3 regions of the Streptomyces thermospinosisporus genome follow, and region 2 is predicted to be linked to each of the others. Evidence: riboswitches for the same ligand, from Rfam matches in the RefSeq annotation. Region 2 holds a riboswitch; each other region holds the start of a gene.
The links. Region 2 has a riboswitch for cobalamin ahead of ABD207_RS05060 (ribonucleoside-diphosphate reductase subunit alpha). Riboswitches for the same ligand answer to the same signal wherever they lie in the genome.
Positions count from the first base shown of each region.

Region 1 (10,154 bases), on a different contig from region 2:
ACTGGCCAGCCGGGGCGGGTTCGACGCGGTGCAGATGCGGGAGGTGGCGGAGTCCTCCCAGGTGGCCCTCGGCACCCTGTACCGCTACTTCCCGTCCAAGATCCATCTGCTGGTGGCGACCATGCAGGACCAGCTGGAGCACATGCACGGCACGCTGCGGAAGAAGCCGCCGGCCGGTGAGACGGCGGCCGGGCGGGTGGCGGAGACGCTGATGCGGGCGTTCCGGGCGCTGCAGCGCGAGCCGCATCTGGCGGATGCGATGGTGCGTGCGCTGACCTTCGCCGACCGCAGTGTGAGCCCGGAGGTCGACCAGGTCTCCCGGCAGACCACGGCGATCATCCTGGACGCGATGGGCCTGGAGGAGGACCCCACGCCCGACCAGCTGTCCGCGGTCCGCGTGATCGAGCACACCTGGCACTCGGCGCTGATCACCTGGCTGTCGGGGCGTGCCTCCATCGCCCAGGTGAAGATCGACATCGAGACGGTGTGCCGCCTGATCGACCTGCCGGACGAGCGACGGTAGCGGGCGCCGACACCCGCTGCCGAAGAGCCCGTTGCCGCCGCCCGCTGCGAAAAGCCCGTTGCCGCCGCGCTACTCCTCCGGAGGGAACACCGGCTCCCCGCTGTCCAGCAGCGTGATGACGATGGCCTCCACCGGGCAGTGCTCGGCCGCGGTGAGGATCCGTTCGTCGGCGTCGGTGGCGTCGGACGCGGGGCGGGACTGGCGGGCCGAGTCGAGGCGGAAGGCGTGCGGGGCGTGGTGGACGCAGGTGCCGGAGCCGATGCACACGGCCCGGTCGACCTCCACCCGCCAGCGGTCACCCGCCCGCAGGCCGGGGCCCTGGCGCGCGGGAGAGGTGCCCATGCTCAGCCCTCCCATCCGGCCGGCAGATGGATGGTCTTGTGCTCCAGGTATTCGGCGTAGCCCTCGGGGCCGAACTCGCGCCCTATGCCGGAGTTCTTGTAGCCGCCGAAGGGGCCGAGCATGTCGAGGCTGAAGGTGTTCACCGAGTAGGTGCCGGTGCGGATGCGGCGGGCCACGTCGATGCCGCGCCGGGTGTCGGTGGTCCAGACGCTGCCGCTGAGGCCGTAGTCGGAGTCGTTGGCGATCTTCACCGCGTCGGACTCGTCGTCGTAGGGCAGCAGGCAGATCACCGGGCCGAAGATCTCCTCGCGGGCGATGCGCATGCCGTTGCCGACGTCACCGAAGAGGGTGGGCTCGACATACCAGCCGCGGTCCAGGCCGGCCGGACGCCCGCCGCCCGCCAGGACCTTGGCGCCCTCCTCCTGGCCGAGGCGTACGTAGTCGAGGCTGCGCCGCTGCTGCCGCTCGGCGACCAGCGGGCCCACCTGGGTGGCCGGGTCGAGCGGGTCGCCGACCACCAGGGCGCTCGCCGCCGCCGCGAGGGCCTCGGCGAACTCGTCGTAGCGGGAGCGGGGCAGCAGGATGCGGGTCTGGGCCACGCAGGCCTGCCCGTTGTTCATCCAGGCCGCCGGCACCAGGCCCTCGACGACCGGCTCCACCTCCGCGTCCGGCAGCACCACGGCGGCCGACTTGCCGCCCAGTTCCAGCGTCACCCGGGTCAGGTTGCGCGCGGCCACCTCCATCACCCGCCGGCCCGCCGCGACCGACCCGGTGAACGACACCTTGTCCACCCCGGGGTGCCCGACCAGGTACTCGCTCACCTCCCGGTCGGCCGGCAGAATCGACAGCACCCCCTCGGGCAGCCCGGCCTCACGGGCGATCTCGCCCAGCACATAGGCGTCCAGGGGCGCCTCGGGCGAGGGCTTGAGCACCACCGTGCAGCCGGTGAGCAGCGCGGGCGCGAGCTTGGCGGCGGCCACGAACTGCGGGACGTTCCAGGGGATCACGGCGGCGACCACACCGACCGGCTCGCGGCGCACCAGGATCGGGCCCAGCACACCGTCCCGCTTCTCCTCGTACGCATATTCCCGCGCGACCCCGATGGCGGTGTCCCACACCATCACCGCGCCCAGCGCCTGCGCCAGCACGCTCCAGGAGTAGGGGGAGCCGTTCTGGGAGGAGACGACGCGGGCGATCTCCTCATGGCGGGCTGCGATGCCGTCCTTGATCCGGGTGACGACCTCGATGCGCTCCGCGAGACTCGTACGTGGCCAGGGGCCCTCGTCGAACGCCCGCCGGGCCGCCACCACGGCGCGGTCGACGTCTGCGGCCGAGGCGTGCGGCACGCGCCCGATGACCTCCTCGGTGTGCGGGGAGATCACCTCGATGACCTCGCGGCCCTGGGGGTCGGTCAACTCCCCGCCGATGAACAGCTGTCCGTGTTCCACGAGCCCGGTCATGGCCGGCCGCCTCCCCGAAGCCGCTGCTTCTGACGCTCCATCAGATACTGGCACTGATACCAGTTCCGGTCAGCACAGTCCACGGGCCTTGCAGCGGGCGGCCGGAACGGAAAGGCCGAAGGAAAGTCGTCCGGGGCTACTGTCGAAACGCGTTCTAGTTATAGTGACCTGGCCGGAGTCCGGTCCGGCGATCGGGGGAGCCCATGGCCCATACGCAACCGCAGCCGCAGCCGCAACCGCAGAGGCAGCCGCAGACGCAGACAGGGGTCTACGACCATGGCGGGGGCGTCCGTTCGCTGCGGGTCCCCATCCCGGACAACCCCCTCGGCCACACCCTGGTCCACGTCCTCGACACCGACGCGGGCCCGGTGCTGATCGACACCGGCTGGGACGACCCCGAGGCGTGGACCACCCTCACCGAGGGCCTGACCGCCTGCGGCACCTCCGTCTCCGAGATCCACGGCGTGGTCGTCACCCACCACCACCCCGACCACCACGGCCTGTCCGGCCGGGTACGCGAGGCCTCCGGCGCCTGGATCGCCATGCACCCGGCGGACATCGACGTCGTCCGCCGCACCCGCGAGGCCCCGCCCGAGCGCTGGCTGACCTACATGGCCGACCGGCTCGCCGCCGCCGGCGCCCCCGAGAGCCATCTGGCGCCGCTGCGCGCGGCCCTGGGCCGCCGCGCCCTCCCCGCCCTCTCCCCCGCGCTCCCCGACCGCGAGATCGTCCCCGGCGAACTGCTCGACCTGCCGGGCCGCCGGCTGCGCGCCGTGTGGACGCCGGGCCACACCCCCGGTCACGTCTGCCTGCACCTGGAGGAGGAGCATCCGGCCCGGCTCCCGGGCAACGGCCGTCTCTTCTCCGGCGACCATCTGCTGCCCGGCATCACCCCGCACATCGGCCTCTACGAGGACCCCGACGACACCACCCCGACCGATCCCCTCGGCGACTACCTCGACTCCCTGGAACGCGTCGCCCGTCTCACCCCCGCCGAGATCCTCCCCGCCCACCAGCACCCCTTCACCGACGCCCCCGCCCGCGTCGCCGCCCTGCGCGCCCACCACGCCTCCCGCCTCACCGGCCTGCTGGCCCTGCTCGCCACCCCGCTCACCCCCTGGCAGCTGGCGGAGCGCATGACCTGGAACCGCCCCTGGGACGACATCCCGCACACCTCCCGCACCATCGCCGTCGCGGAGGCCGAGTCCCATCTGCGCCACCTGGTGAAGCTCGGCCGGGCGGAGGCGGTCCCGGGCAGCGGCCCGGTGACCTACGCGGCGGTATGACCTGGAATGCCGGGAGTTGGCGACATTGGCCCGAGTGTGTGTGGGACGAGCCGCGTGACCCGGACCGCGCGAGACGAGCCGCGTGACCCGGACCGCGCGAGACGAGCCGCGTGCCCCGGACCGCGCGAGACGAGCCGCGTGCCCCGGACCGCGCGAGACGAGCCGCGTGACCCGGACCGCGCGAGACGAGCCGCGTGCCCCGGACCGCGCGAGACGAGCCGCGTGACCCGGACCGCGCGAGACGAGCCGCGTGACCCGGACCGCGCGAGACGAGCCGCGTGACCCGGACCGCGCGAGACGAGCCGCGTGACCCGGACCGCACGGGATCGTGAGGTGAGGCACCCCACCCTGCCCCCTGACTACGTGCGGGTAAAGTGGCGGCGTCGCTTCACGCCGTACGGGGGGAAGCCGGTGCAATTCCGGCGCTGACCCGCAACCGTGATCCGTCCCCGGAGGACGGTCAGCCGGAATGCCCCGCACGGATCGTGACCGGCTCTCGTGCCCGGCAGTCCGCCGGAGCACGGCACCGTCGAGGTATACGGGGCCGAGCCGCCGGGGTCTCCCCTGCCGCCCGCCCCCTGCACCGGCATCAAGGGAGAGAGGCACCCGCCGATCATGAACGTCCGCCGCTGCGCCGCGGTCCTGGCCGCCGTCGCCGTGATCGGCGCCGCCACCCCGGCCGCCGCCGACTCGTCCCCGTCCCCCGAGCCGTCCAAGGCCCTCCCCGCCGCCCTGTACGGCGACGGCGACCCGCAGTACGACGGCGTCTGGCGCCAGTCGCTGGCGCTGCTCGCCCAGGACACGGCCGGCGTGAAGCCGCCGAAGGCGGCCGTGGACTGGCTGACCGGCCAGCAGTGCGCCGACGGCTCCTTCGCCCCGTACCGCGCCGACACTTCGCGCGCCTGCGACGCCAAGACCCCCGTCGACACCAACCAGACGGCCGCCGCCGTCCAGGCCCTGGCCGCGCTCGGCGGGCACCACAAGGCGACCGGCAAGGCCGTCGACTGGCTCAAGTCCATACAGAACGAGGACGGCGGCTGGGGCTACACCGCGGGCGGCCCGAGCGACGCCAACTCCACCTCCGTCGTCATCGGTGCGCTCGCCGCCACCGGCGAGAAGCCGGCCCAGGTGACGAAGGACGGCAAGTCCCCCTACGACGCCCTGCTGAAGCTGGCGCTGCCCTGCAAGGGCGACGGGGCGGGCGCGTTCGCCTTCCAGCCGGACAAGAAGGGCAAGCTGATCGCCAACGCCGACGCCACGGCGGCGGGCGTGCTCGGCCTGCTCGGCAAGGGTCTGGTGGTCGAGCCCGCGAAGACGGGCACTCCTGAGCTCGCCTGCGAGAAGGCCGGCGGCCCCGGGCAGGCCGCGGTGAACGGCGGGGCGTACCTGAAGGACGAGCTGGCCGAGGACGGCCATCTGGTCTCCTCGCTGGGCGGCTCCGAGCAGCCCGACCACGGCAACACCGCGGACGCGGTGGTCGCCCTCGCCGCGCTGGGCGCGATGGAGCCGGCGAAGAAGTCCCTGGCCTGGCTGGAGAAGAACGCCGCCGGCTGGGCGGCGCAGAGCGGCCCCGCCGCCTACGCCCAGCTGATCCTCGCCGCCCACGCCACCGGCGCCGACCCGCGCGCCTTCGGCGGGACGGACCTGGTGAAGAAGCTGGCCGCGACCGGCCCCGCCGCCGAGAAGGAGAACGAGAAGGAGAAGCAGAAGGCCGCCGCCTCCGACGCCGAATCCGACTCGGACTCCGGCTTCGGCGTCTGGTGGTACGTCGGCGTGTGCCTGGTCGCCGGTATCGGCATCGGCTTCCTGTTCAGCGGCCGCAGGAAGAGGCAGCAGCCGTGACCCGCAGAACGCTCGTGCTGTTCCTGGCCTTCCTGGCCGCGCTCCTGCCGGTGCCGGCGGGAGCGGGCCAGGCGCAGGCCGCCGGGTACCGCTACTGGTCGTTCTGGGAGCGCGAGGGCGAGCAGTGGACGTACGCCACCCAGGGCCCGTCCACCGCCCGCCCCTACGACGGCGATGTCCAGGGCTTCCGCTTCTCCGTCAGCGAGGACTCCGGTGACGCGGCGAAGCCGCGCGGCACCGCCGACTTCGGCACCATCTGCGCCAAGACCCCGCCGAAGGACGGCACCAAGCGCGTGGCCCTGGTCCTCGACTTCGGCACGCGGGCCGACGCTCCCTCGGGCGAGCGTCCGCCCGCCAACCGCACGGCCTGCGCCCGGGTCCCCGAGGACGCGACGACCTCCGACGCGCTGGCGGCCGTCGCCGAACCCCTGCGCTACGACGCCAAGGCGTTGCTGTGCGCGATCGCCGGCTATCCGGCGAAGGGCTGCGGGGAGCAGGTGTCCGGCAAGGCTCCGGACGACGCCTCGGCGGACGAGGAGCAGGCCCGGGAGCAGTCCGCGGAGAAGGAGAAGTCCGCCAAGTCCGCCTCTGACGGCGGGCCTTCGCTGGGGCTGATCGGCGGTGCCGCGGTCGTGGTGCTGCTGGCCGGTGCCGCCCTCTGGCAGGCCCGACGCAGGCATGGCCGATAGCACGCCCCGCAGCGGGCCCTCGCCCCTCGCCGGACGCCGCGAGGGCCTCCGGGGCACCTCCGCGAGCGGTGAGCCGGCCAAGTCCCCCCGTGAGAGCGCGGGGACCGGTCCGGCGCGGGCGGAGGCCGGGACCGGTCCGGCGCAGCCCGACGCGGAGATGAGCCCGTCACGGACCGGCACGCCCACCGCCCGCCGCGGCCGGCCGGACGCGCTGCACCCCGGCGCCTGGTGGCTGTGGTCGCTGGCCCTCGGCACCGCGGCCACCCGCACCACCAACCCGCTCCTGCTGGGCCTCCTCATCGCCGTCTCCGCGTACGTCGTGGCCACCCGCCGCCCCGACGCGCCCTGGGCCCGCTCCTACGGGGTGTTCGTCAAGCTGGCGCTCGCCGTCCTCCTCGTCCGCCTCGTGTTCGCGACCGTCCTCGGCTCGCCGATCCCCGGCACGCATGTGATCCTCGCCCTGCCCGAAGTCCCGCTGCCCGACTGGGCGCAGGGCATCCGCCTCGGCGGCAAGGTCACCGCCGAGGCGCTCACCTTCGCGCTCTACGACGGCCTCCGGCTCGCCGCCCTGCTGGTCTGCGTGGGCGCCGCGAACTCCCTGGCCAACCCCTCCCGGCTGCTGAAGTCCCTGCCCGGCGCGCTCTACGAGACGGGCGTGGCCGTGGTCGTGGCGCTCACCTTCGCGCCGCATCTCATCGCCGACGTCCAGCGGCTGCGCGCCGCCCGGCGCCTGCGGGGGCGTCCGGACAAGGGACTCCGGGGCCTGGCGCAGGTGGCCCTGCCCGTGCTGGAGGGCGCGCTGGAACGCTCCGTGGCGCTCGCCGCCGCCATGGACGCCCGAGGCTACGGCCGCACCGCGCAGGTCCCGCCCGCCGTCCGCCGGACCACCGCCGCGCTCACCCTCGGCGGTCTGCTCGGCGTCTGCGCGGGGACGTACGGTCTGCTCTCCGCGGCGGGCGCCGGCTACGGCGTGCCCCTGCTGCTCGGCGGGCTCGCCGCCGCGCTGGCGGGGCTGTGGCTGGGCGGCCGGCGCTCGCTGCGCACCCGGTACCGCCCGGACCGGTGGGACGCGCGGGCCTGGCTGGTCGCCGCCTCCGGCGCCGCCGTCGCGGCCGTGACGGCGCTGGCCGCCGTCCGCGATCCGGCGGCGCTGCACCCGGGTGTGGTCCCGCTGGTCGCCCCGGCGCTTCCCCTGTGGCCGGCGGCGGCCGTGCTGATCGGCCTGCTGCCCGCCTTCATCGCCCCCGCACCTCACCAGGACAGCCGCGAGGAGCCGTCGTGATCCGCTTCGAGAACGTGTCGGTGACCTACGACGGGGCGGACGAACCCACCGTCCGGGGCGTCGACTTCGAGGTCCCCGAGGGGGAACTCGTGCTGCTGGCCGGGCCGTCCGGCGTCGGCAAGTCGACCGTGCTGGGCGCGGTCGGCGGCCTGGTCCCGCACTTCACCGGCGGCACCCTGCACGGCAGGGTCACCGTCGCCGGCCGTGACACCCGCACCCACAAGCCGCGCGAACTCGCCGACGTGGTCGGCACGGTGGGCCAGGACCCGCTCTCCCACTTCGTCACGGACACCGTGGAGGACGAACTCGCCTACGGCATGGAGTCGCTGGGCCTGCCGCCCGAGGTGATGCGGCGCCGGGTCGAGGAGACCCTGGACGTGCTGGGCCTGGCCGGGCTGCGCGACCGTCCCCTCGCCACGCTCTCCGGCGGCCAGCAGCAGCGCGTCGCCATCGGCTCGGTCCTCACCCCGCACCCCCGGGTGCTGGTGCTCGACGAGCCGACCTCCGCCCTCGACCCGGCCGCGGCCGAGGAGGTCCTCGCCGTCCTGCAGCGGCTGGTCCACGACCTCGGTACGACGGTCCTCATGGCCGAGCACCGCCTTGAGCGGGTGATCCAGTACGCCGACCAGGTCGTCCTGCTGCCCGCTCCGGGCGAGCCGCCGCTGCTGGGCACGCCGCAGGAGGTGATGGCGGTCTCCCCCGTCTGCCCTCCGGTGGTGGAGCTCGGCCGCCTTGCCGGCTGGTCTCCGCTGCCGCTGACGGTCCGCGACGCCCGCCGCCGCGCGGCCCCGCTCCGCGAACGCCTCGCCGGCCGGCAGCAGCAACAACCGCCGCGCGAGGCCGCCCCGCAGACGCCGACATCCTCCGCCCGCCGGGGCCTGTTCCGTCGCAGCACCCCCGAGTCACACACCGACGCCCGTACATCCGGGCCACCCGTCGCCGAGGTGCGCGCGCTCGCCGTCCGCCGGGGTCGCGTGCAGGCCCTGCGCCACATCGACCTCACCGTCGCACCCGGAGAGACCGTCGCCCTGATGGGGCGCAACGGCGCCGGGAAGTCGACCCTGCTGGGCGCGCTGGTGGGGCTGGTCGCCCCGTCCGCCGGCTCGGTCCGCAGCGCGGGCGCCGTCCCGCACCGGACGCGCCCGCGCGATCTGGTGCGCCGCGTCGGCCTGGTCCCGCAGGAGCCGTGCGATCTGCTGTACTCCGACACGGTGGCCGCCGAGTGCGCCGCCGCCGACCGGGACGCGGACGCGGAGCCCGGCACCTGCCGGGCGCTGCTGTCCGAGCTGCTGCCGGGGATCGACGACGCCACCCACCCCCGGGACCTCTCCGAGGGCCAGCGCCTGACCCTCGCCCTCGCGGTGGTCCTCACCGCACGCCCCCCGCTGCTCCTGCTGGACGAGCCGACCCGCGGCCTCGACTACGCGGCCAAGGCCCGCCTGGTCACGCTCCTGCAAGGCCTGGCCACGGAGGGTCACGCCATCGTGCTGGCCACCCATGATGTGGAGCTGGCCGCGGAACTCGCCGACCGGGTCGTGCTGATCGCCGAGGGCGAGGTGATCGCGGACGGTCCGGCGGCGGAGGTGGTCACCGCCTCACCGTCGTTCGCGCCGCAGGTCGCCAAGATCCTCGCCCCGCAGCGCTGGCTCACGGTGGGCCAGGTACGGGAGGCGCTGGCACAGGAGGTCCGTCGATGACTGTCCGGCAGGCCCGGGCCGTCCGTCTCGGCCCGCGCTCGCTCGCCGCCCTCGCCCTGGTGAGCGCGGTGGGCGTGGTCGCCTTCGGCTGGCCGTTCCTCGCACCGCCCGCCTCCGCGCTGACCGCGCACGCGCAGGACGCGCCCTGGCTCTTCGCGGGCCTGCTGGTGCTGCTGGTCGCGGTGGTGGCGGCCACGATCTCCGAGTCGGGCCTCGGCCCGAAGGCGGTGGCGATGCTCGGCGTGCTGGCCGCGACGGGGGCCGCGCTGCGGCCGATCGGCGCGGGCACGGCCGGTCTGGAGCCGATGTTCTTCCTCATGGTGCTCAGCGGCCGGGTCCTCGGGCCTGGCTTCGGCTTCGTCCTCGGCGCGATCACCCTGTTCGCCTCCGCGCTGCTCACGGGCGGGGTGGGGCCCTGGCTGCCGTTCCAGATGCTGGCGATGGGCTGGTTCACCATGGGCGCCGGCCTGCTGCCGGGCCCGGACCGCCTGCGCGGGCGCCCCGAGGTGTGGCTGCTCGCCGGGTACGGCTTCCTGGCGGCCTTCGCCTACGGCACGGTGATGAACATGGCGGGCTGGCCCTTCATGTCGGCGCTGGCCTCGGGCATCGCCTTCGACCCGGACGCCTCGCTGACCGGCAATCTGGCCCGCTTCACCGCCTACTGCCTGGCGACCTCCCTCGGCTGGGACCTCGGCCGGGCCGTGATCACGGTCGTGCTGACCCTGACGCTCGGCAAGCCCGTACTGAAGGCACTACGCAGAGCCACCCGGCGGGCCGCGTTCGAGGCCCCCGTCACATTCCAGGACCCCGCCCAGGTGAAGCACCCCACATGACGTGGGTCACCTACGAAGCAGGGCCGTAGCCGCGATCCCCGCCCGGGAGCGGCCCACCGCCCCCATCCCGGCCCACATGCGACGCACGCTAGTAAAAGGGACCTTTGCGGACACATCCGCCGGTCTGCTTCTGTGGACGACGTCGCCAGGCGCCGATGTGCCCACCAGGGCCACGGCGCCGCCCCATGCCCCGCCGCAGC
Region 1 is NZ_BAAAIZ010000121.1:1,753-11,906, forward strand. Features, by position in the region: gene ABD207_RS30005 (TetR family transcriptional regulator) at 1-523, shown strand, start outside; gene ABD207_RS30010 (ferredoxin) at 593-865, opposite strand; gene ABD207_RS30015 (aldehyde dehydrogenase) at 868-2,325, opposite strand; gene ABD207_RS30020 (Strvi_7410 family MBL fold metallo-hydrolase) at 2,529-3,611, shown strand; cobalamin riboswitch at 3,968-4,106, shown strand; gene ABD207_RS30025 (SCO2321 family membrane protein) at 4,227-5,453, shown strand; gene ABD207_RS30030 (SCO2322 family protein) at 5,450-6,142, shown strand; gene ABD207_RS30035 (energy-coupling factor transporter transmembrane component T) at 6,300-7,424, shown strand; gene ABD207_RS30040 (ABC transporter ATP-binding protein) at 7,421-9,121, shown strand; gene ABD207_RS30045 (ECF transporter S component) at 9,118-9,954, shown strand.
Region 1: it holds a riboswitch for cobalamin, as region 2 does, so the genes downstream of both, ABD207_RS30025 (SCO2321 family membrane protein) here and ABD207_RS05060 (ribonucleoside-diphosphate reductase subunit alpha) in region 2, are expected to answer to the same signal.

Region 2 (10,154 bases):
AGAGCGGTCCGTTGTGGTGCTGAATGGATGTGCGGGGATGCGTGACACCGGCGCACGCCCGGCACGGGGGACGGGCGCGTGTCAACTGGCCGCTGAGAGGGGATTGTTCGTGCATGCTTTGTCACACGGCACCACATCCGCACCGAGCGCCATCGCAGTTCCACCGTCGTTGTCTCTCCCGTTGATCGAGAGGGCGTTTCCGCGGCAACTCCATCCGTATTGGCCAACGCTCCAGAAGCGGACCCGGGCGTGGCTGCTCGAAAAACGGCTCATGTCGGCGGACAAGGTGGCGGAATATGCCGACGGACTGTGCTACACCGACCTCATGGCCGGCTACTACATAGGAGCCGCCGACGAGGTCCTGCAGGCCATAGCCGACTACAGTGCGTGGTTCTTCGTCTGGGACGACCGGCACGACCGCGACATCGTGCACGGCCGGCCCGCCGCCTGGCGGCGGCTGAAGGACCAGCTGCACACCGCCCTCGACAGCCCCGAGGATCACCTCAGTCACAGCGATCCACTGGTCGCGGGCTTCTCGGACAGTGTGCGGCGGCTCTGCTCCTTCCTGCCCGGCAGCTGGAACCTCCGGTTCGCCGGGCACTTCCACGAGGTGATCGAGGCCTACGACCGCGAGTTCCACAACCGCACCAACGGGGTGGTCCCCGGGGTCGAGGAGTATCTGCAACTGCGCCGGCTCACCTTCGCGCACTGGATCTGGACCGATCTGCTGGAGCCCAGTGCGGGATGCGAACTCCCGGCCGAAGTACGGGAGAATCCGGCGTTTCACCGGGCGGCACTGCTCAGCCAGGAATTCGCCGCCTGGTACAACGACCTCTGCTCGCTCCCGAAGGAGATCGCGGGCAATGAGGTGCACAATCTCGGAATCAGTCTCATCACGCACGAGGGGCTGAGTCTGGAAGAGGCGATCGCCGAAATGCGGCGGCGTATCGAGAAATGCATCTCCGAATTCATCGCCGCGGAAAGCGAGGCGTTACGGTTCGCCGACTCCCTCGACGACGGGACGGTGGGAGGAAAGGAACTGAGCGGCGCCGTGCAGTCCTGCCTCGGAAATATGCGCAACTGGTTCAGCTCCGTCTACTGGTTCCACCACGAGTCCGGCCGGTACATGGTCGACAGCTGGGACGACCGGTCCACGCCCCCGTACGTCAACAACGAAGCGGCAGGTGAGAAATGACCGTCGAGTCGGTGCGGCCCGAAGCAACCGAGACACGCTCAGCGACCGGACTGCGGCAGCCGCCGGTGGCCGGAGGCGCGGTCCCCGTCCTCGGTCACGGCTGGAAGCTGGTCCGCGACCCGCTGGCCTTCCTGGCCCAGCTGCGCGACCACGGTGACGTCGTCCGCCTCAAGCTGGGCCCCAAGACGGTGTACGCCGTCACCACCCCCGCCCTGACCGGCGCGGTGGCCCTCAGTCCCGACTACATCATCGCCGGCCCGCTGTGGGAGTCCCTGGAGAGCCTGCTGGGCAAGGAGGGCGTGGCCACCGCCAACGGGCCGCTGCACCGCCGCCAGCGGCGCACCATCCAGCCCGCCTTCCGGCTCGACGCGATACCCGCCTACGGCCCGATCATGGCGGAGGAGGCGTACGCGCTGGTGGAGCGCTGGCGCTCCGGCCAGGTCCTGGACGTCACCGCGGAATCCTTCCGGGTGGCGGTGCGGGTCGCCGCCCGCTGCCTCATGCGCGGCAGCTACATGGACGCCCGCGCCGAACGCATCTGCGCCGCGCTCGCCACGTTGTTCAGCGGCATGTACCAGCGCATGGTGGTGCCGCTCGGCCCGCTGTATAAGGTGCCGCTTCCGGCCAACCGGGAATTCAACCGGGCACTGGCCGATCTGCACCTCCTGGTGGACGAGATCGTCGCCGACCGCCGGGCAAGCGGTCAAAAGCCGGACGATTTGCTGACGGCTTTGCTCGAGGCGGAGGACGAGAATGGCGAGCCCATCGGGGAACAGGAGATCCACGACCAGGTCATCGCGATACTCACGCCCGGCAGTGAAACCGTCGGATCTGTAATCATGTCGCTACTCTTGGTTCTCACCGAACGCCCGGAGATCGGGGACAAGATCCGCGACGAGGTGAAAGCCGTCGTCGGTGACCGGCAGGTCGCATTCGAGGACGTACGGAAGCTGGCGTACACCGCGAATGTCGTGACCGAGACCCTGCGCCTGTATCCGGCCGTCTGGATATTGACCCGGCGGGCGGTGGCCGACACGGAACTCGGCGGATACCGCATTCCCAAGGGGGCCGACCTCATCTACAGCCCGTACGCCATCCAGCGCGACCACCGGTCGTACCGGCGGCACGAGGAGTTCGACCCCGACCGCTGGCTCCCCGAGCGGTCCAAGGAGGTGCCCAAGTACGCGATGAGCCCGTTCAGCGTGGGCAACCGCAAGTGCCCCAGCGACCACTTCTCGATGGCCGAGCTGACGCTCATCACCGCGGCGATCGCCTCGAACTACCGGTTCGAGCACGCACCCGGCTCGGACACCCGGCCCCGCATCGGCATCACGCTGCGGCCCAGGCGGCTGATGCTGCGGGCGCTGCCCCGCTGACCGGCCGGCCCCGGCGCGCGTCGCCGGCCGGCACGGCGCACGTTCAGGCGGCTTCCGTGCCCCTGAACGTGCGCCGGTAGGCCTGCGGGGTGGTCCCCACCGCGCGCACGAAGTGGTGGCGCAGCGCCGCGGCGTTGCCGAAGCCGGTGCGGCCCGCGATCGCGTCCACCGTCTCGTCGGTCCTCTCAAGGAGCTGCTGGGCGAGCAGCACCCGCTGGCGCAGGATCCAGCGGTAGGGCGTGGTGCCGGTCTCCTGCTGGAAGCGGCGGGCGAAGGTGCGCGGCGACATATGGGCGCGGGCGGCGAGCTGCTCGACGGTGACCTCCTGGTCGAGGTTCTGCTCCATCCACACCAGCACCCCGGCCACCGTGTCACCGGAGTGCTGCGGCAGCGGGCGCTCGATGTACTGGGCCTGGCCGCCGTCGCGGTGCGGGGGCACCACCATGCGCCGGGCGATCTTGTTGGCCACCTCCGGGCCCTCCTCCTTGCGGACCAGGTGCAGGCAGGCGTCGATCCCGGCGGCGGTGCCCGCGGAGGTGATCACCGGGTCCTCGTCGACGTAGAGCACGTCCGGCTCCACCGTCAGATGCGGATACTGCCTGCTCAGCGTCTCGGCGTGGCGCCAGTGCACGGTGCAGCGGCGGCCGTCCAGCAGCCCGGCCGCGGCGAGCACGAAGACCCCGGAGCAGACGCTGAGCACCCGAGCGCCCCGGTCCACCGCCCGGCGCAGGGCCTGAAGCAGCTCTGGCGGGAACGTGCGGCTCTCGAAGCCGGACCCGGCCGGCACGGCGACCAGATCGGCCTCCTCCAGCCGCTCCAGGCCGTGCTCCACCTGGAGGGTGAGGCCCGAGTTGCAGCGCAGCACGGTGCCCTCCGCCGAGGCCACGGCGAAGTCGTACACCGGCAGTCCCTCGTCGCTGCGGTCGATGCCGAAGACCTCGCAGACGACACCGAGTTCGAAGGGGTTCACGCCGTTGAGGAGGACGGCGGCCACATTGCGGAGCATGCTCCCAGTGTGCCGCGTCATTGGCAGGAAATCGAGGGTGTGCGGCAGTCCTGCCACTGTTTGTAAGGAGTGTCTGGCGCGACAGTGGTGTCCATGGATACGGCACACATGGAAGCACTGATCGGAATGCTCGTCGTTCTCGCCCTGTTCGCCCTGATGATCCTCCCCGCCGCGATCGGCATCGCGCACGAGCGGAGGATCGACCGTCAGCTCCGGCAGGCCGGGACCGCAAGGGACACGACACGGGTCACGCCCCGTGCCCCCGCCGGCCACACGTCGGCCTCCGCCGGCCACACGTCGCGCCGTGACGCCACCTCGCAGCACACCGCGCGAGCGGCGTGAGACGAGGTGGCACCCGGACGGACACCGGCCGAAGAGCCTTCCCGGAGACCGGGGAGGTCTCCTAGGGGCTCCTAGAAGTCCTCGTCCAGGTCGACCGTGCCCTCCACGGCGACCTGGTACGCGGACGGGCGCCGCTCGAAGAAGTTCGTCAGCTCCTGCACCCCCTGCAGCTCCATGAACGAGAACGGGTTCTCCGAGCCGTAGACGGGGGCGAAGCCCAGCCGGGTCAGCCGCTGGTCGGCTACGCACTCCAGGTACTGCCGCATCGACTCGGTGTTCATCCCCGGCAGCCCGTCGCCGCACAGGTCACGGGCGAACTGCAGCTCCGCCTCGACCGCCTCGCGCAGCATGTCGGTCACCTGCCGGCCCAGCTCCTCGTCGAAGAGCTCCGGCTCCTCCTTGCGCACGGTGTCGACCACGTCGAAGGCGAACGACATGTGCATCGTCTCGTCGCGGAACACCCAGTTGGTGCCGGTCGCCAGCCCGTGCAGCAGGCCCCGGCTGCGGAACCAGTACACGTAGGCGAAGGCCCCGTAGAAGAACAGGCCCTCGATGCACGCCGCGAAGCAGATCAGGTTGAGCAGGAACCGGCGGCGGTCCTCCCTGGTGCGCAGCCGGTCGATCTCCTCCACCGAGTCCATCCACTTGAAGCAGAACCCGGCCTTCTCCCGGATCGACGGGATGTTCTCCACGGCCGCGAAGGCGGCGGCCCGGTCGTCCGGGTCGGGCAGATAGGTGTCCAGCAGCGTCAGATAGAACTGGACGTGAACGGCCTCCTCGAACAGCTGACGGCTCAGATACAGCCGCGCCTCGGGCGAGTTGATGTGCTTGTACAGCGTCAGCACCAGGTTGTTCGCCACGATCGAGTCGCCGGTGGCGAAGAACGCCACCAGCCTGCCGATCAGATGCTGCTCGGACGGGCTGAGCCTGGCGAGGTCGGCCACGTCGGAGTGGAGGTCGACCTCCTCCACGGTCCAGGTGTTCTTGATGGCGTCCCGGTAGCGCTCGTAGAAGTCGGGGTACCGCATCGGCCGCAGCGTCAGCTCGAAGCCGGGGTCGAGCAGGTTCTGGGGACGGGTGGTGCTGGTGGTCACTGGCATGCCTCGCAGGACTCGGGGTTCTCCAGGGAGCAGGCGACCGCCTCGGGATCGGCGGTGGTCTGCGCGGGGACGGTGGGCTGCTGCGCGCGGGCCGCGCGGGCGATCCGGGTCGCCGGGCGCGAACGCAGGTAGTACGTCGTCTTCAGGCCCGATTTCCAGGCGTACGCGTACATCGAGGAGAGCTTGCCGATGGTCGGCGTCTCCATGAACAGGTTCAGGGACTGGGACTGGTCCAGGAACGGGGTGCGGGCGGCGGCCATGTCGATCAGACCGCGCTGCGGGATCTCCCAGGCCGTGCGGTACAGCCGCCGCACGTCCTCGGGGATCCATGCGAAGCCCTGCACCGAGCCGTTCGCCTCGCGCAGCGCCTCCCGGGTGCGCGCGTCCCACACCCCGAGCCGCTTGAGGTCATCGACCAGGTACGAGTTGACCTGGAGGAACTCACCGGAGAGCGTCTCGCGCTTGAACAGGTTGGACACCTGCGGCTCGATGCACTCGTAGACGCCCGCGATGGAGGCGATGGTGGCGGTCGGCGCGATCGCAAGCAGCAGCGAGTTGCGCAGGCCGGTGGAGGCGATCCGCTCCCGCAGCGCCGCCCAGCGCTCCGGCCAGGCGAACTCGACGTCGTAGTGGTCGGGATGCAGCACACCCCGGGCCGTGCGGGTCTTCTCCCAGGCCGGCAGCGGCCCGTTGCGCTCGGCCAGATCGGCGGAGGCCTCGTAGGCGGCGAGCATGATCCGCTCGGCGATTTTCGTGGACAGCGCCTTCGCCTCCGGGGAGTCGAAGGGCAGCCGCAGCTTGAAGAAGACGTCCTGCAGCCCCATCGCACCGAGGCCCACCGGCCGCCACTTGGCGTTGGAGCGGCCCGCCTGCTCGGTCGGGTAGAAGTTGATGTCGACGACCCGGTCGAGGAAGGTCACGGCCGTGCGCACGGTCTCGTCCAGCCGCTGCCAGTCGATGTCCCTCGTCGCCGGGTCGGCGAACGCGCCGAGGTTGACCGACCCGAGGTTGCACACCGCCGTCTCGCCGTCGCTGGTGACCTCCAGGATCTCCGTGCAGAGGTTGGAGGAGTGGATCACCTGGCCGGGCTCGGCGGTCTGGTTGGCGGTGCGGTTGGCGGCGTCCTTGAAGGTCATCCAGCCGTTGCCGGTCTGCGCCAGGGTGCGCATCATCCGCCCGTACAGCTCACGCGCGGGCAGGGTCTTCCTCGCCAGGCCCGCCGCCTCCGCCTTGCGGTACGCCGCGTCGAACTCCTCGCCCCACAGGTCGACCAGCTCGGGCACGTCCGAGGGCGAGAACAGCGACCACTGCTCGTCGGCGCTGACCCGCCGCATGAACTCGTCCGGCACCCAGTGCGCCAGGTTCAGATTGTGCGTGCGCCGGGCGTCCTCACCGGTGTTGTCGCGCAGCTCCAGGAACTCCTCGATGTCCGAGTGCCAGGTCTCCAGGTACACCGCCGCCGCGCCCTTGCGCCGGCCGCCCTGGTTCACCGCGGCCACCGAGGCGTCCAGCGTCTTCAGGAACGGCACGATGCCGTTGGAGTGCCCGTTGGTGCCCCGGATCAGCGAACCCCGGGAGCGGATGCGGGAGTACGACAGCCCGATGCCGCCGGCGTGCTTCGACAGGCGGGCCACCTGGTGGTAGCGGTCGTAGATGGAGTCCAGCTCGTCCTTGGGGGAGTCCAGCAGGTAGCAGGAGGACATCTGCGGGTGACGGGTGCCGGAGTTGAACAGCGTGGGGGAGGAGGGCAGATAGTCCAGCCGGCTCATCAGCCGGTACAGCGCCGCGACCTCCTCCAGCGCGCGGACGGTGTCGTCCTCGGCGAGACCGGCGGCCACCCGCAGCAGGAAGTGCTGGGGCGTCTCGATCACTTTGCGGGTGATCGGGTGCCGCAGCAGATAGCGGCTGTGCAGGGTGCGCAGGCCGAAGTAGCCGAAGCGGTCGTCGGCGCCGGTGTCGATCAGCGCGTCCAGGCGCTCGGCGTGCAGCCGGACGAACGCGGCGGTCCGGTCCGCGATGAGGCCCTCGCGGTGACCGGTCGCGACGGAGGTGGTGAACGAGGTGACGCCCTGGGAGGCGGCCTCGGCGCGGATGCCGATGGTCAGCAGCCGGGCGGCGAGCCGGGAGTAGGCGGGGTCCTCGGAGATCAGCCCGGCCGCCGCCTCGGTGGCCAGCTCCCGCAGCTCCGCCTCGTCGGCGCGGGCGGAGCGGCCGCGCAGCGCGGCGGCGGCCACCCGGCCGGGGTCGGCGTCGGGCAGGTCGGCGGTCAGCTCGGTCAGGGTCCGCAGCAGCGCGGCACCGGGGCCGTCGCCCGCCTCGGTCACGTCGATCGCTGAAGCCGGATCGGCTGGCGCGATGGTCACGTGGGGTCTCCCTCGCTCGGCACAGGGGCCTCGTCGAGGGAAGGAGGCAGCTCACGAGCGCACGCGGCGCCGCGTCCACCGGCCCATTCCGCGAGGCCCGGACGTCAGGGCACCCGACCGGACGGCCGGGCGCACTGCCGGCAGGTCCTCGGACTTGGCCCGTGGCACGCACACGAGATGCGGGCACGCACGAGTACACCGTTGCGGGACAGTTCCGGATTCGCACCGGATTCCCCTGCGGCGACAGCGAGCATGAGCATACATCTTGTGCCGGGTGGTGAGAGCACCCCCATATGTTGTGCCGCGATGCTGTCAGAGCGTCAGTTCATAGGTGAGCAGCGTGAGGTCGTCCAGGTGCGGGACCGGGTTCCAGTCCCGCTCGGGGGTGCGGACGAACCCGAGCCGTTCGTAGATGCGGTGCGCCGCATGCATCGACGCCTGCGTGGACAGCACCATCCGCTCGCACCCGAGCGCCCGCGCCCGCTCCACACAGGCGCGCACCAGGGCCTCCCCGGCGCCCCGCCCCCGGCCGGCCCGGTCCACCGCGAGCATCCGTATCTCGGCCTCGCCCGGCCCGGCGATGTCCGCCATCGGCCCTCCGTCCGGCACGAAGGTCACCCCGCCCAGCAGCCGCCCCCGCTCCTCGGCGACCAGCACCTCGGCGGCCGCCGCCCGCTTGGCCACGTCCCGCAGCTCGCCCAGGTAGGAGTCGCTCTCCCCGAAGTCCAGCAGCCCGTCGTCGAGATAGGCCCGGGCGGTGATCTCCCCCAGCTCCTCGTACTCCTCGGTCTGCACCGGCCTGATGACGATGTCCATGGGCCGAGTCTGCCGCACGGGTACGACAACGGGCCGCCGGATCTCTCCGGCGGCCCGTGCCCGGCCCACGACGGCGCGGGAACCGCGCTCAGCGCATCAGAGCGTCAGTGCGTCAGTGCGTCAGCGCGTCAGTGCTCGGCGGCCGCGGTGGCCGGCGGCAGCTCCACCTGGACACCGGGGTCGCCCGCGTCCGCCGTGTAGTCCGACGGCTGGGTCTCGTCGTTGCCCTCGGGCGCCTTGACCGCCTTGAACACGAAGGTCAGCACCACCGTCACCAGCACGTTGATCACAAAGGCGGTGAGACCGATGTACCCGATCTCGCCGATGCCCGGGATCTCGTCCGCGCTGCCGCCGAAGTGCTTCTGCGTCGGCGAGGACACCCCGTACGCGGCGGCCGTGCCGTAGATCATGCCGACCGCCCAGCCGGCCAGCAGCGCCCACCGGTGGAACCAGCGGGTGAACAGGCCGCCCACCAGCGCCGGGAAGGTCTGCAGGATCCAGATGCCGCCCAGCAGCTGGAAGTTGATCGCCACCGTCTTGTCCATGGTCAGGACGAAGACCAGCGCACCCACCTTCACCAGCAGCGAGACCAGCTTGGACACCCGCGTCTCGTCCTTGGGCGTGGCGTCGGGCTTGATGAAGTCCTTGTAGATGTTGCGGGTGAACAGGTTCGCCGCCGCGATCGACATGATCGCCGCCGGCACCAGCGCGCCGATGCCGATGGCCGCGAAGGCCACGCCCGCGAACCAGTCCGGGAACATGTTCTCGAACAGCTGCGGGATCGCCAGCTGGCCGTTCTGCACCTTCACCCCGGCCGCGATCGCCATGAAGCCGAGCAGCGCCAGCAGGCCCAGCATCAGGGAGTACAGCGGCAGGATCGTGGTGTTGCGGCGGATCACCTCACGGCTGCGCGAGGACAGCGTCGCCGTGATCGAGTGCGGGTACATGAACAGCGCCAGCGCCGAGCCGAACGCCAGTGTCGCGTACGTCCACTGGCCCGCGTCGCCCGGCACCAGCGCACCGCGCGGCTGGCCGGTGGCCGGGTTGGTCTCGCCGAAGGCCTTGGTCGCGCTGGCGAAGATGTCGTCGAACCCGCCCAGCTTGATCGGGATGTAGATGATCGCCACCGCGATCACCACGTAGATCAGCGTGTCCTTGACGAACGCGATCAGCGCGGGCGCCCGCAGACCGGACGAGTAGGTGTACGCGGCCAGCACACCGAAGGCGATCAGCAGCGGCAGGTCCTTGATGAACCAGTTGGTGCTCTCGCCGCCGCCGACGCCCATCACGTCGAGCACGGCCTGGATGCCGACCAGCTGCAGCGCGATGTACGGCATCGTCGCCAGGATGCCGGTGACCGCCACCGCAAGCGACAGCCCCTTCGAGCCGAAGCGGCCGCGCACGAAGTCGGAGGTGGTCACATAGCCGTGCTTGTGCGACACCGACCACAGGCGGGGCAGGAAGGTGAAGATCAGCGGATACACCAGGATCGTGTACGGCACCGCGAAGAAGCCCGCCGCGCCTGCCGCGTAGATCGCCGCCGGGACGGCCACGAAGGTGTACGCGGTGTACAGGTCACCGCCCAGCAGGAACCAGGTCACCCAGGTACCGAACGACCGTCCGCCCAGGCCCCATTCGTCCAGGGTGTGCTCGTTCGCCGCCCTGCGCCAGCGCGCGGCCAGGAAGCCCATGACCGTGACCAGCACGAAGAAGAAGATGAAGACGGCGAGCGCTACGACGTTGACGTCCTCGTTCACTGCTCCGCACCGCCCTTCGAGGCCTTGCGGGCACGCTGGTCACGCTGCCAGAGCTTGTAGGCGACCATCGTCAGCGTGGTCGAGATCAGCACCCACAGCATCTGGTACCAGTAGAAGAACGGGATGCCGATCAGCACCGGGTCGGTCTTGGCGTACGAGCCGACCCACAGCATGGCGACGAACGGTGCGACGAGGCAGA
Region 2 is NZ_BAAAIZ010000010.1:22,410-32,563, forward strand. Features, by position in the region: gene cyc1 (epi-isozizaene synthase) at 110-1,195, shown strand; gene ABD207_RS05040 (bifunctional albaflavenone monooxygenase/terpene synthase) at 1,192-2,571, shown strand; gene ABD207_RS05045 (helix-turn-helix domain-containing protein) at 2,615-3,577, opposite strand; gene ABD207_RS05050 (hypothetical protein) at 3,686-3,919, shown strand; gene ABD207_RS05055 (ribonucleotide-diphosphate reductase subunit beta) at 3,991-4,947, opposite strand; gene ABD207_RS05060 (ribonucleoside-diphosphate reductase subunit alpha) at 5,010-7,382, opposite strand; cobalamin riboswitch at 7,505-7,642, opposite strand; gene ABD207_RS05065 (GNAT family N-acetyltransferase) at 7,695-8,198, opposite strand; gene mctP (monocarboxylate uptake permease MctP) at 8,327-9,955, opposite strand; gene ABD207_RS05075 (DUF3311 domain-containing protein) at 9,952-10,154, opposite strand, start outside.

Region 3 (10,154 bases), on a different contig from region 2:
GCCGCCTGCCGCACGTCCTCCGCCAGCACGTCCGTCCGCCCGGCCCACGCCGCCAGCGCGGTCGCCGTCCGCGCCATCACGATGTCGGCGCGCATGCCGTCCACCTCGAAGGCCGCACACGTGGCCGCGATCTGCCGCAGCGCGCCGTCACCGAGCCGCACCTTTGGCAGCAACTCCCGCGCGGCGACGATCCGTTGCCGCACGGCGGCCTCCTCCTCGGCCCACCGCGCGGCGAAGGCCGCCGGGTCGGCGTCGTAGGCGAGCCGCCGCCGCACGACCTCGACCCTGGTCTCCGGCTCCCGCGAGGCCGCGACCTCCACGGTCAGCCCGAACCGGTCGAGCAACTGGGGCCTGAGCTCCCCTTCCTCGGGATTCATGGTCCCGACCAGCAGGAACCGCGCCGCATGCCGTACGGAGACGCCTTCACGCTCGACGTACGAGGCGCCCATCGCGGCGGCGTCCAGCAGGACATCGATCAAGTGGTCATGCAGCAAATTGACTTCGTCGACGTACAGAATGCCCCGGTTCGCCGCGGCGAGCAGACCCGGCTCGTAAGCCTTGACCCCCTCCGAGAGGGCTCGTTCGATGTCGAGGGCGCCCACCAGCCGGTCCTCAGAGGCTCCGACGGGCAGCTCGACGATCCGCGCGGGGCGCGTTGCCGGCGCCTCGGACTCGTGAGGCCCGTCAGGACATCCAGGGTCGGGCGCGGCTGGATCGCAGGAGAAGCGGCATCCGGAGACGACCGCCACGGGCGGCAGCAAGCTGGACAGCGCACGCACGGCCGTGCTCTTCGCAGTGCCCTTCTCACCTCGAATGAGAACGCCGCCGACTGACGGGCTCACCGCGTTGAGCATCAGCGCCAACCGAAGATCGTCCTGTCCGACCACGGCGGTGAACGGGTAGGGGGTGCTCACGCGGCGATCACTCCTTCAGGCGAATGGAGAGAGAGTGGCTGTCGGCGAGGCGATGACCCGGCGAGAGTAGGTGGGTGCTCCCCGCAGATGCGGGGGTGGTCCACTGCTGCACGATCACCTGGTCGATCTGCTGCTGTGCTCCCCGCAAACGCGGGGATTCCGAGGGCGCTCACGCGTCTCCCTCCAGATCTCCCTCAAGTTCGAGGTAGGTCGCTCGGAGCCGGTCCAGGGTCTCCTGGTCCGGCTCCGCCCACAGCCCACGGTCCGCCGCCTCCAGGAGCCGTTCCGCGATGCCCCTCAGTGCCCACGGGTTGGACTTCCGCATGAACTCCTGGTTCTCTGCCGAGAAGACGTACTCAGACGCGAGCCGCTCGTACATCCAGTCGTCCACGACCCCGGCCGTGGCGTCGTAGCCGAAGAGGTAGTCCACGGTGGCCGCCATCTCGAAGGCGCCCTTGTAGCCGTGCCGCCTCATCGCCGCCATCCAGCGCGGGTTGACCACCCGCGCCCGGAACACCCGGTGCGTCTCCTCGCCCAGCGTGCGGGTCTTCACCTGGTCCGGCGTGGCCGAGTCGCCGACGTACGCCTCCGGGCTGGCCCCCGTCAGATGGCGCACCATGGCGACCATGCCGCCGTGGTACTGGAAGTAGTCGTCGGCGTCGACGAGATCGTGCTCGCGGGTGTCGACGTTCTTCGCGGCCACGGCGATCCGCTTGAACGCGGTCTCCATGTCGCCGCGTGCCGCCCGCCCGTCGAGGCCGCGCCCGTACGCATAGCCGCCCCACACCGCGTAGACCTCGGCGAGGTCCGCGTCGCTGCGCCAGTTGCGGGCGTCGATCAGCGGCAGGAGGCCCGCCCCATAGGCGCCCGGCTTGGAGCCGAAGATGCGGGCCGTCGCGCGCCGCCGGTCGCCGTGGGCGGCCGTGTCCTCCTCCACGTGCGCCCGTACGTAGTTGGATTCGGCCGGCTCGTCCAGCTCAGCCACCGCGCGCACCGCGTCGTCGATCAGAGCGACCACGTGCGGGAAGGCGTCCCGGAAGAAGCCGGAGATGCGGACCGTGACGTCGATGCGCGGCCGGCCCAGCTCCTTCAGCGGCACGATCTCGAAGCCGGTGACCCGCCTCGACGCGTCGTCCCACACCGGGCGGCACCCCAGCAGTGCCAGGATCTCGGCGATGTCGTCGCCCTGAGTGCGCATCGCGGACGTACCCCACACCGTGAGGCCGACGGACTTCGGGTACTCACCCGTGTCCCGCAGATAGCGCTGCACCAGCGAATCCGCGAGCGCCTGCCCGACCTCCCAGCTCAGTCGCGAGGGGATGGCCTTGGGGTCGACGGAGTAGAAGTTGCGGCCGGTCGGCAGGACATTGACCAGGCCACGGGTCGGTGAGCCGGAGGGACCCGCCGGGACGTAACCGCCGTCCAGCGCCCGCAGGATGTGGTCGATCTCGTCCGTCGTACGGGCCAGCCGGGGCACGACCTCCGTGCACGCGAACTCCAGCACGGCCACCGCGTCCGGCAGTTCCGTCCCCAGCACCTCGCGCACCAGGCCCGGCGCCTGGCCGGCCGCCCAGCCGCGCTCCTCCATGCCCTCGGCGATCCGCCGGCACAGCTGCTCCAGCAGATCGATCGCATCGGCGGCCGTACGGGACGGGCCCTCGACCAGATCCGTCAGCTCCACCGGCACCTTCACCGGGGCGCCCGGTTCGGCCAGCAGCTCCTTCTCCGCGAGCCCGAAGTGCTCGGCCAGTGCGGCCCGCAGGCCGGGCAGCGCGTCGGCCTGACCGCCCCACACCTGGGAGGCGCGCAGCACCGCCAGCACCAGGTTGACGCGCGGCTCACCGGCCGGGCCGCCGCCCAGGATGTGCAGGCCGTCCCTGATCTGCACGTCCTTGATCTCACAGAGGTAGCCGTCGATGTGCATGACGAACTCGTCGAACTCGTCGTCGTCCGGCTGTTCGTCCACATGCAGGTCGTGGTGGAGCTCGGCGGCCTTGACCAGGGTCCAGATCTGCGCCCGTACCGCCGGTGCCTTCGCCGGGTCCAGGTCGGAGACCAGGGCGTACTCGTCGAGCAGCTGCTCCAGCTTGGCCAGGTCGCCGTAGGTGTCGGCGCGGGCCATCGGCGGGACCAGATGGTCCACCACGGTGGCGTGTCCGCGGCGCTTGGCCTGGGTGCCCTCGCCGGGGTCGTTGACGATGAACGGGTAGACCAGCGGCAGGTCGCCGAGCACCGCGTCCGGTGCGCAGCCCGCGCTCAGGCCGAGGCCCTTGCCGGGCAGCCACTCCATGGTGCCGTGCTTGCCCATGTGCACGATGGCGTCGGCGCCGAAGGTGTTCTCCAGCCAGCGGTAGGCGGCCAAGTAGTGGTGGGAGGGCGGCATGTCGGGGTCGTGGTAGATCGCGATGGGGTTCTCCCCGAAGCCGCGCGGCGGCTGGATCATCACGACCACGTTCCCGAACTGCAGGGCCGCCAGCACGATGTCGTCACCGTCGACATAGAGCGAGCCCGGCGGTTCGCCCCATGCCTCGGTCATCGCCTCCCGCAGCTCGGGGTCGAGCTTGTCGAACCAGGCCCGGTAGTCGGCCAGCGGCACTCGTGCAGGAGCGGCGGCCAGCTGCTCCTCGGTCAGCCACTCCACGTCGTGCCCGCCGGCCTCGATCAGCCGGTGGATCAGCTCGTCGCCGCCGGACGGGTAGTCGGTGAGCGAGTAGCCGGCGTCGCGGAGCGCGTCCAGGACGCGTACGGCCGAGGCGGGGGTGTCCAGGCCGACCGCGTTGCCGACCCGGGAGTGCTTGGTCGGGTAGGCGGTGAAGACCAGTGCCAGCTTCTTCTCGGCGTTCGGCTTGTGCCGCAGCGCCGCATGGCGCACGGCGATCCCGGCGACCCGCGCGGCCCGCTCCGGGTCGGCGACGTACACCGGTACGTCGTCCGGGCCCTGCTCCTTGAAGGAGAACGGCACGGTGATCAGCCGTCCGTCGAACTCCGGGATGGCGACCTGCATCGCCGCGTCCATGGGGGACAGCGCGGCGTCCGACTCCTCCCAGGCGGCGCGCGGGGAGGTCAGGCACAGTCCTTGCAGCACGGGGATGTTGAGGTCGGCGAGGGCGCCGATGTCCCAGGTCTCTTCGTCGCCGCCGGCGGACGCCTGCGAGGCGTGGGTGCCGCCGGCGGCGAGCACGGTGGCGACCAGCGCGTCGGCCTTCGACAGCAGCGTGTACAGCTCCGGGTCCGCGCCGCGCAGTGAACCGCAGTACACGGGAAGGGCGTTGGCGCCGCGGGCCTCGATCGCGTCGCACAGGGTGTCGACGAAAGCGGTGTTGCCGCTCAGCTCGTGCGCCCGGTAGAAGAGCACGCCGACGGTCGGGCGGCCGTCGAGCAGGGGGCGTTCGCCGTGCACGCCGAAGGCGGGCATCTTCCGTGGCTCGTCGAAGCCCTCGCCGGTGAGCAGCACGGTGTCGGACAGAAAGCGGGCCAGCTGGGTGAGGTTGTCCGGCCCGCCCTCGACCAGGTAGCGCAGCGCCTCGGCCACCACACCGGCGGGCACCGTCGACTCGGCCATCAGCTCGGCGTCGGGCACGGCCTCTCCGCCGAGCAGCACGGCCGGGACGCCCGAGGCCTTCACCGCGGCCAGCCCGTCCTCCCAGGCCCGCTTGCCGCCGAGCAGCCGCACCACGGCGATGTCCGCGCCGTCCAGCAGCGCGGGCAGCTCGTCGGTGACGTCCACGCGGGTCGGGTTGCCGATCCGGTACTCGGCGTCGCTGGCCCGCGCCGCCAGCAGATCGGTGTCGGCGGTCGACAACAACAACACAGTGCTCATGCGGGCGCTCCCGGTGGGATGAAGGGCAGTCCTTGCGGCGCGCCGGACTCGATGAGCCGCCACAGCGCGTCCGTGTCCGCGTGCTGTTCGATCAGGTCGCCGAGCCGGTCCAGCTGCTGTTCGCGCAGCTCGGCGAAGGAGGTGTCGGGGGCCGGTGTGAAGCGGCGGCCCGCGGCGGCGGCCACCTCGCGCAGGAACGCACGCCGGAAGCCGTCCGACTCCAGCGAGCCGTGCCAGTGGGTGCCCCAGGTGTGCCCGACCCGGCAGCCGTCCAGGCTGTGTCCATGGTCATCGGAGATGAACGTCTCACCACCGAGGACTTCGGCGATGCCGTGGTGGATCTCGTAGCCCTCGACGCGTTCTCCGAGGGCCTGGCCGGCGGGCCGGGTAAGGGTCTTCTCGCGGGCGAACCGCACCCGTACCGGCAGGATCCCGAGCCCGGTCACCCGGCCCCGGCGGCTCTCCACCTCGTCCTCGATGTGCTCGCCGAGGATCTGGAAGCCGCCGCAGATGCCGAGCACGGGACGTCCCTCGGCCGCCCGGCGCACCAGCGCCTCCGCCAGGCCCCGTTCGCGCAGCCACTCAAGCGCCCGCACCGTGCCGCGGGTTCCGGGGACCACCACCAGGTCGGCGTCCGCCAGCTCCTCGGGACGGTCCACGAACCGCACCACGACGCCCGGTTCGGCGGCGAGCGCGTCCACGTCGGTGAAGTTGGACATCAGCGGCACCGCGCACACCGCGACCCGCAGCACGTCCTCGCCGACCGGCGCGGCCACCTGCGACTCGCGCACCGCGCCGCGCAGCGAGACCCGCAGCCCGTCCTCCTCGTCGATGCCGAGCCCGTGCCGGAACGGCAGCACCCCGTAGGTGCGCCGCCCGGTGAGGCCGTGCAGCATGTCGAGGCCCGGCTGAAGCAGCGACACGTCGCCGCGGAACTTGTTCACCAGGAAGCCGGCGACCAGCTTCTGGTCCTCGCGGGAGAGCAGGGCGACGGTGCCGAAGAAGGAGGCGAAGACACCGCCGCGGTCGATGTCGCCGACGACCAGCACGGGGAGCTGCGCGCCCCGCGCGATCCCCATGTTCACGATGTCGGTCCGGCGCAGATTGATCTCCGCCGGGCTGCCCGCCCCCTCACAGATCACCGCGTCATACGTGCCCCGCAACTGCGCAAGGCAGTCCAGCACGGTGCCCAGCAGCCGCTGTTGGCGTCCGCCGTGGTAGCCGCGTGCGCTCAGCTCGCCGACCGGCTTGCCGAGCAGCACCACCTGGCTGCTCTGCTCCCCGCCGGGCTTGAGCAGCACCGGGTTCATCAGCGCCGTGGGCTCCAGCCGGCAGGCCTGCGCCTGCATGGCCTGCGCCCGGCCGATCTCGGCGCCCTCCCGGGTCACGAACGAGTTCAGCGACATGTTCTGCGCCTTGAACGGCGCCACCTTGACGCCCTGACGGACCAGCCAGCGGCAGATGCCGGCGGTCACCACGCTCTTGCCGGCGTCCGAGGTGGTCCCGGCGACCAGCAGCCCACCGTTCATGCGCCCCGCCCCTTCATGAGCCTGCGCGCCAGGGCGCCTACGCCCAGCGCGAGCCAGCCGACCCTTCGGGAGAGCCGTACCGCCCGTTCGATGTCGGGCACGGTCACCGCGCGCCCCTGCCCGTTGAGCACCGGCCGGTGCTCGATGCGCCCGCCGTAGGAGAGGGTTCCGCCGAGCCGCACACCCAGCGCGCCGGCGAACGAGGCCTCCACGGGGCCCGCGTTGGGGCTCGGGTGCTCGGCGGCGTCCGCCCGCCAGGCCCGCACCGCGCCCTTCGGGTCGGGCCCGGCGAGCGCGGCCAGGACGGCGGTCAGCCGCGCGCCCGGCCAGCCCGCCAGGTCGTCGAGCCGGGCCGACGCCCAGCCGTAGCGGCGGTAGCGCGGCGACTTGTGGCCGACCATGGCGTCCAGCGTGTTGACGGCGCGGAAGCCGAGCAGCCCCGGCACCCCGCCGACGGCGCCCCACACCAGGGCGCCGACCACCGCGTCGGAGGTGTTCTCGGCGACGGACTCCACCACGGCGCGGGCGATGCCGTCGGCGTCCAGCGCCTGCGCGTCCCGCCCGCACAGATGCGGCAGCCGTGCCCGGGCCGCCTCCAGGTCACCGGCCTGAAGGGCACGGGCGATGGTGCGGGCCTCCCGGGCGAGCGAGGTGCCGCCCACCACGGCCCAGGTGGCGACGCCGGTCAGGGCGAGGGAGGCGGCGGGGGAGCGGCGGACGCAGCGGGCGGCCAGGCCGCCGAGGGCGACCGTCCCGCCGACGCAGACGGCGGTGTGCACGGCGCCCCAGCCGCGATGGTCCCGCCACAGCACACGTTCCACGGCAGCCGCGGCCCGCCCGAAAGCGGCGACCGGATGCCCGCGGCGGGGATCGCCGAGCAGCAGGTCGCCGAGGAGGCCGGCGGCGGCGCCGTACGCGAACACGCGATCGGCACCCATGGGTTCAGCCGGTGACGGATCCGGTGGGAATGCTCCGGGGTGCCCCGGTACGGGGCCGTGCGTCGCTGATCGACCTCAACAGGCAGCCGCGCATGGCGATATATGTCCTCACTCAGGGTGTCCGCGCCCTGGTTCGACGAGACCGGCGGTGAGAGTTCCTGGCTCCCGGGGTTGTTCACCCCGGTGACAGTGGCGGGACCGCGCCGGACTTCCACCGGCTTCCTCTCCTGCCGCCGCACTTGGCTCCGGCAGTCCACCACGCCCCCGGAAGGGCCGTCAACTTGCCGTTGACCTGCGAGGCTGAAGTGTGCTGAGGCCCACAGAGGGATTCGGGTGGGGGAGCGCGAAAGGGTGGTGCGAGGCATCGCCTCGCACCACCCTCCGGAAACGCTCGCGGGGATCAGGCCATGATCAGGTAGATCCCGTAGCCCACCGCCGCCGCGCAGGCGGCGAAGCAGGCGTAGGCACCGGTGAGCGCCAGGGCCGCGGACCGGCCCTGCTCGGCGGCCCGTTCACGGCGGGACAGGCCGGTGATGCCGAGCGTGAACAGCGCCACCAGCGCCACCGTGACCACGAGGCTGACGCCGAAGACGGAACCGAGGGCCGCCCAGTCGATCTTCATTGTTCTGCTGCTTTCCTTCGTGAGCCCGGGTGAGGGACGGGGCGGTCAGACGGTGGTCTTCGCCGGCGGGTTGGCCGGGTCGGCGGGCGCCGGAGCCGCGGGCGCCGGAGCGGTGGGCGCCGGAGCGGTGGGGGCAGGAGCGGTGGGGGCCGGGACGGTGGCCGTCAGCTCCTCCTCGAGGGCGCCGGTGGGCGGCGGGGTGACGGCGGCGATGGCCTGGTTCACCACGCCGGCCGGCTCCTCGGCCGGGGTCTCGGGGTCGTTGACGTTGGTGTGGTCGACCACCTCGCGCCGGGAGATCTTCCAGATGGCCGCGCTGGAGGCGACCAGGAAGACGGCCACCAGGGCGGTGCCCCAGTCGCCGAAGCCGCACACCCACTCGGCGAGCGCGGCGACGAGCGCGGCGGCCGGCAGCGTCAGGCCCCAGGCGACGAACATCCGGGTGGCGGTCGACCAGCGGACCACGCCGCCCTTGCGGCCGAGGCCCGCGCCCATGACCGAGCCGGAGACGGAGTGCGTGGTGGACAGGGAGAAGCCGAGGTGGGAGGAGGCCAGGATGACCGTGGCGGCGCTGGTCTGGGCGGCGAAGCCCTGCTGCGGCTGAAGGTCGGTCAGGCCCTTGCCCATGGTGCGGATGATGCGCCAGCCGCCGAGGTAGGTGCCCAGCGCGATGGCCACGCCCGCGGAGAGGATGACCCACAGCGGCGGGTCGGAGTCGGGAGCGAGGGCGCCGCCGGCGATCAGAGCGAGGGTGATGATGCCCATCGTCTTCTGGGCGTCGTTGGTGCCGTGGGCCAGGGAGACCAGGCCGGCGGAGGCGATCTGCCCGGCCCGGTAGCCCTTCTCGGCGGCCTTGCCGTCGGCCTTCCGGCCGAGGCGGTAGGTCAGCCGGGCGGCGAGCATCGCGGCGATGCCGGCCACCAGCGGGGCGGCGAGCGCCGGGATCAGCACCTTGGTGACCAGCACGCCGCCGTGCACCGCGCCGATTCCGGCGGTGGCGACGGTGGCGCCGATCAGACCGCCCATCAGGGCGTGCGAGGAGCTGGACGGCAGACCGACCAGCCAGGTGAGGAGGTTCCAGAGGATCGCGCCGACCAGGGCGGCGAAGATGACCTCGGGACGGATGCCGGTCTCGTCGACGAGACCCTTGGAGATCGTGTTGGCGACCTCCACCGAGAGAAATGCACCGACAAGGTTGAGGACGGCGGACATGGCCACTGCCGCCTTGGGCCTCATCGCACCGGTCGAAATGGTCGTTGCCATCGCGTTCGCGGTGTCGTGGAAACCGTTCGTGAAATCGAACGCGAGTGCGGTCACCACCACAATCGCGAGGATCAGCGAGAAGCTTTCCATTTACCCAGGCAATCGTTCGAGGTCATTGGCTGGTCGAACGTAGGTAACCAGGGTGAACGGAAGATGAACTGGGAGGGGCACGGCGGTGACCGGAAGAGGCGGCTGTTGTTCCGCCGGACGGCGGGGCCGGACCCGTACGGTACGCCCGGCCCCGCGACGGCACGGCGAGACGGCTGCTCAGCGCCCCCGCGCCAGTGCCTTCAGCCGGCCGAGCGACCCGTTGAAGTAATTCTGGTCACCCGGAAGAGTGCCGCTGTTGTCGTACTGCCAGAACGTCCACGACGACCAGCCCGCCGGCAGCGCACCCGGTCCCGACCTGCTGTAACGGGCGATCCACAGCGGGTGGTCCCGGCCGAAGGCGGGGCTGTTGCCGGTGCAGGTCCGCCGCCAGTGGGTGGTGGTGTAGATCACAGGTCGGCGGCCGGTGCGCCGGTGGACCTCGTTGCTGAACGAGCGGATCCAGGCGGTCATCCGGGCCTTGCTCAGCCCGTAGCACTTCTCCTTGCGGTCGTACGGGTTGTACTCGATGTCGAGAGCGGGCGGCAGCGTGCGCCCGTCGGCTCTCCAGGCGCCCCCGTTGCGTACGAACCAGGCCGCCTGGGCCCGGCCCGAGGACCGGTCCGGCAGTGCGAAGTGATAGGCGCCGCGGATCAGCCCGGCCCTGCGGGAGCCGTCGTACTGCTGCCGGAAGTGCGGATTGCGGTAGGTGGTGGACTCGGTCGCCTTGACGTAGACGAACCGGGCGCCCTTGGACCTCGCCTTCTGCCAGTTCACGCTCTTCTGGTGCGACGAGACGTCGTGCCCCTTCGGGCGGCTCGCCGAGACGGCCGGCGCCTCGGCGAGGACGGTCCCGCCGAGCGCCAGAGCGGCCACGGAGGCGGTGAGGAGCCTGCGGCGGCGACGGGACGCCGGCATGCGATCACGGGCCATTGCTTCCCCCCGGATATGGCGATGTGCACGTGAACGCCTCGACGCTAC
Region 3 is NZ_BAAAIZ010000038.1:86,205-96,358, forward strand. Features, by position in the region: gene ABD207_RS14395 (putative cobaltochelatase) at 1-914, opposite strand, end outside; gene cobN (cobaltochelatase subunit CobN) at 1,084-4,734, opposite strand; gene ABD207_RS14405 (cobyric acid synthase) at 4,731-6,263, opposite strand; gene ABD207_RS14410 (cobalamin biosynthesis protein) at 6,260-7,201, opposite strand; cobalamin riboswitch at 7,335-7,474, opposite strand; gene ABD207_RS14415 (hypothetical protein) at 7,602-7,823, opposite strand; gene ABD207_RS14420 (inorganic phosphate transporter) at 7,869-9,176, opposite strand; gene ABD207_RS14425 (lysozyme) at 9,354-10,106, opposite strand.
Region 3: it holds a riboswitch for cobalamin, as region 2 does, so the genes downstream of both, ABD207_RS14410 (cobalamin biosynthesis protein) here and ABD207_RS05060 (ribonucleoside-diphosphate reductase subunit alpha) in region 2, are expected to answer to the same signal.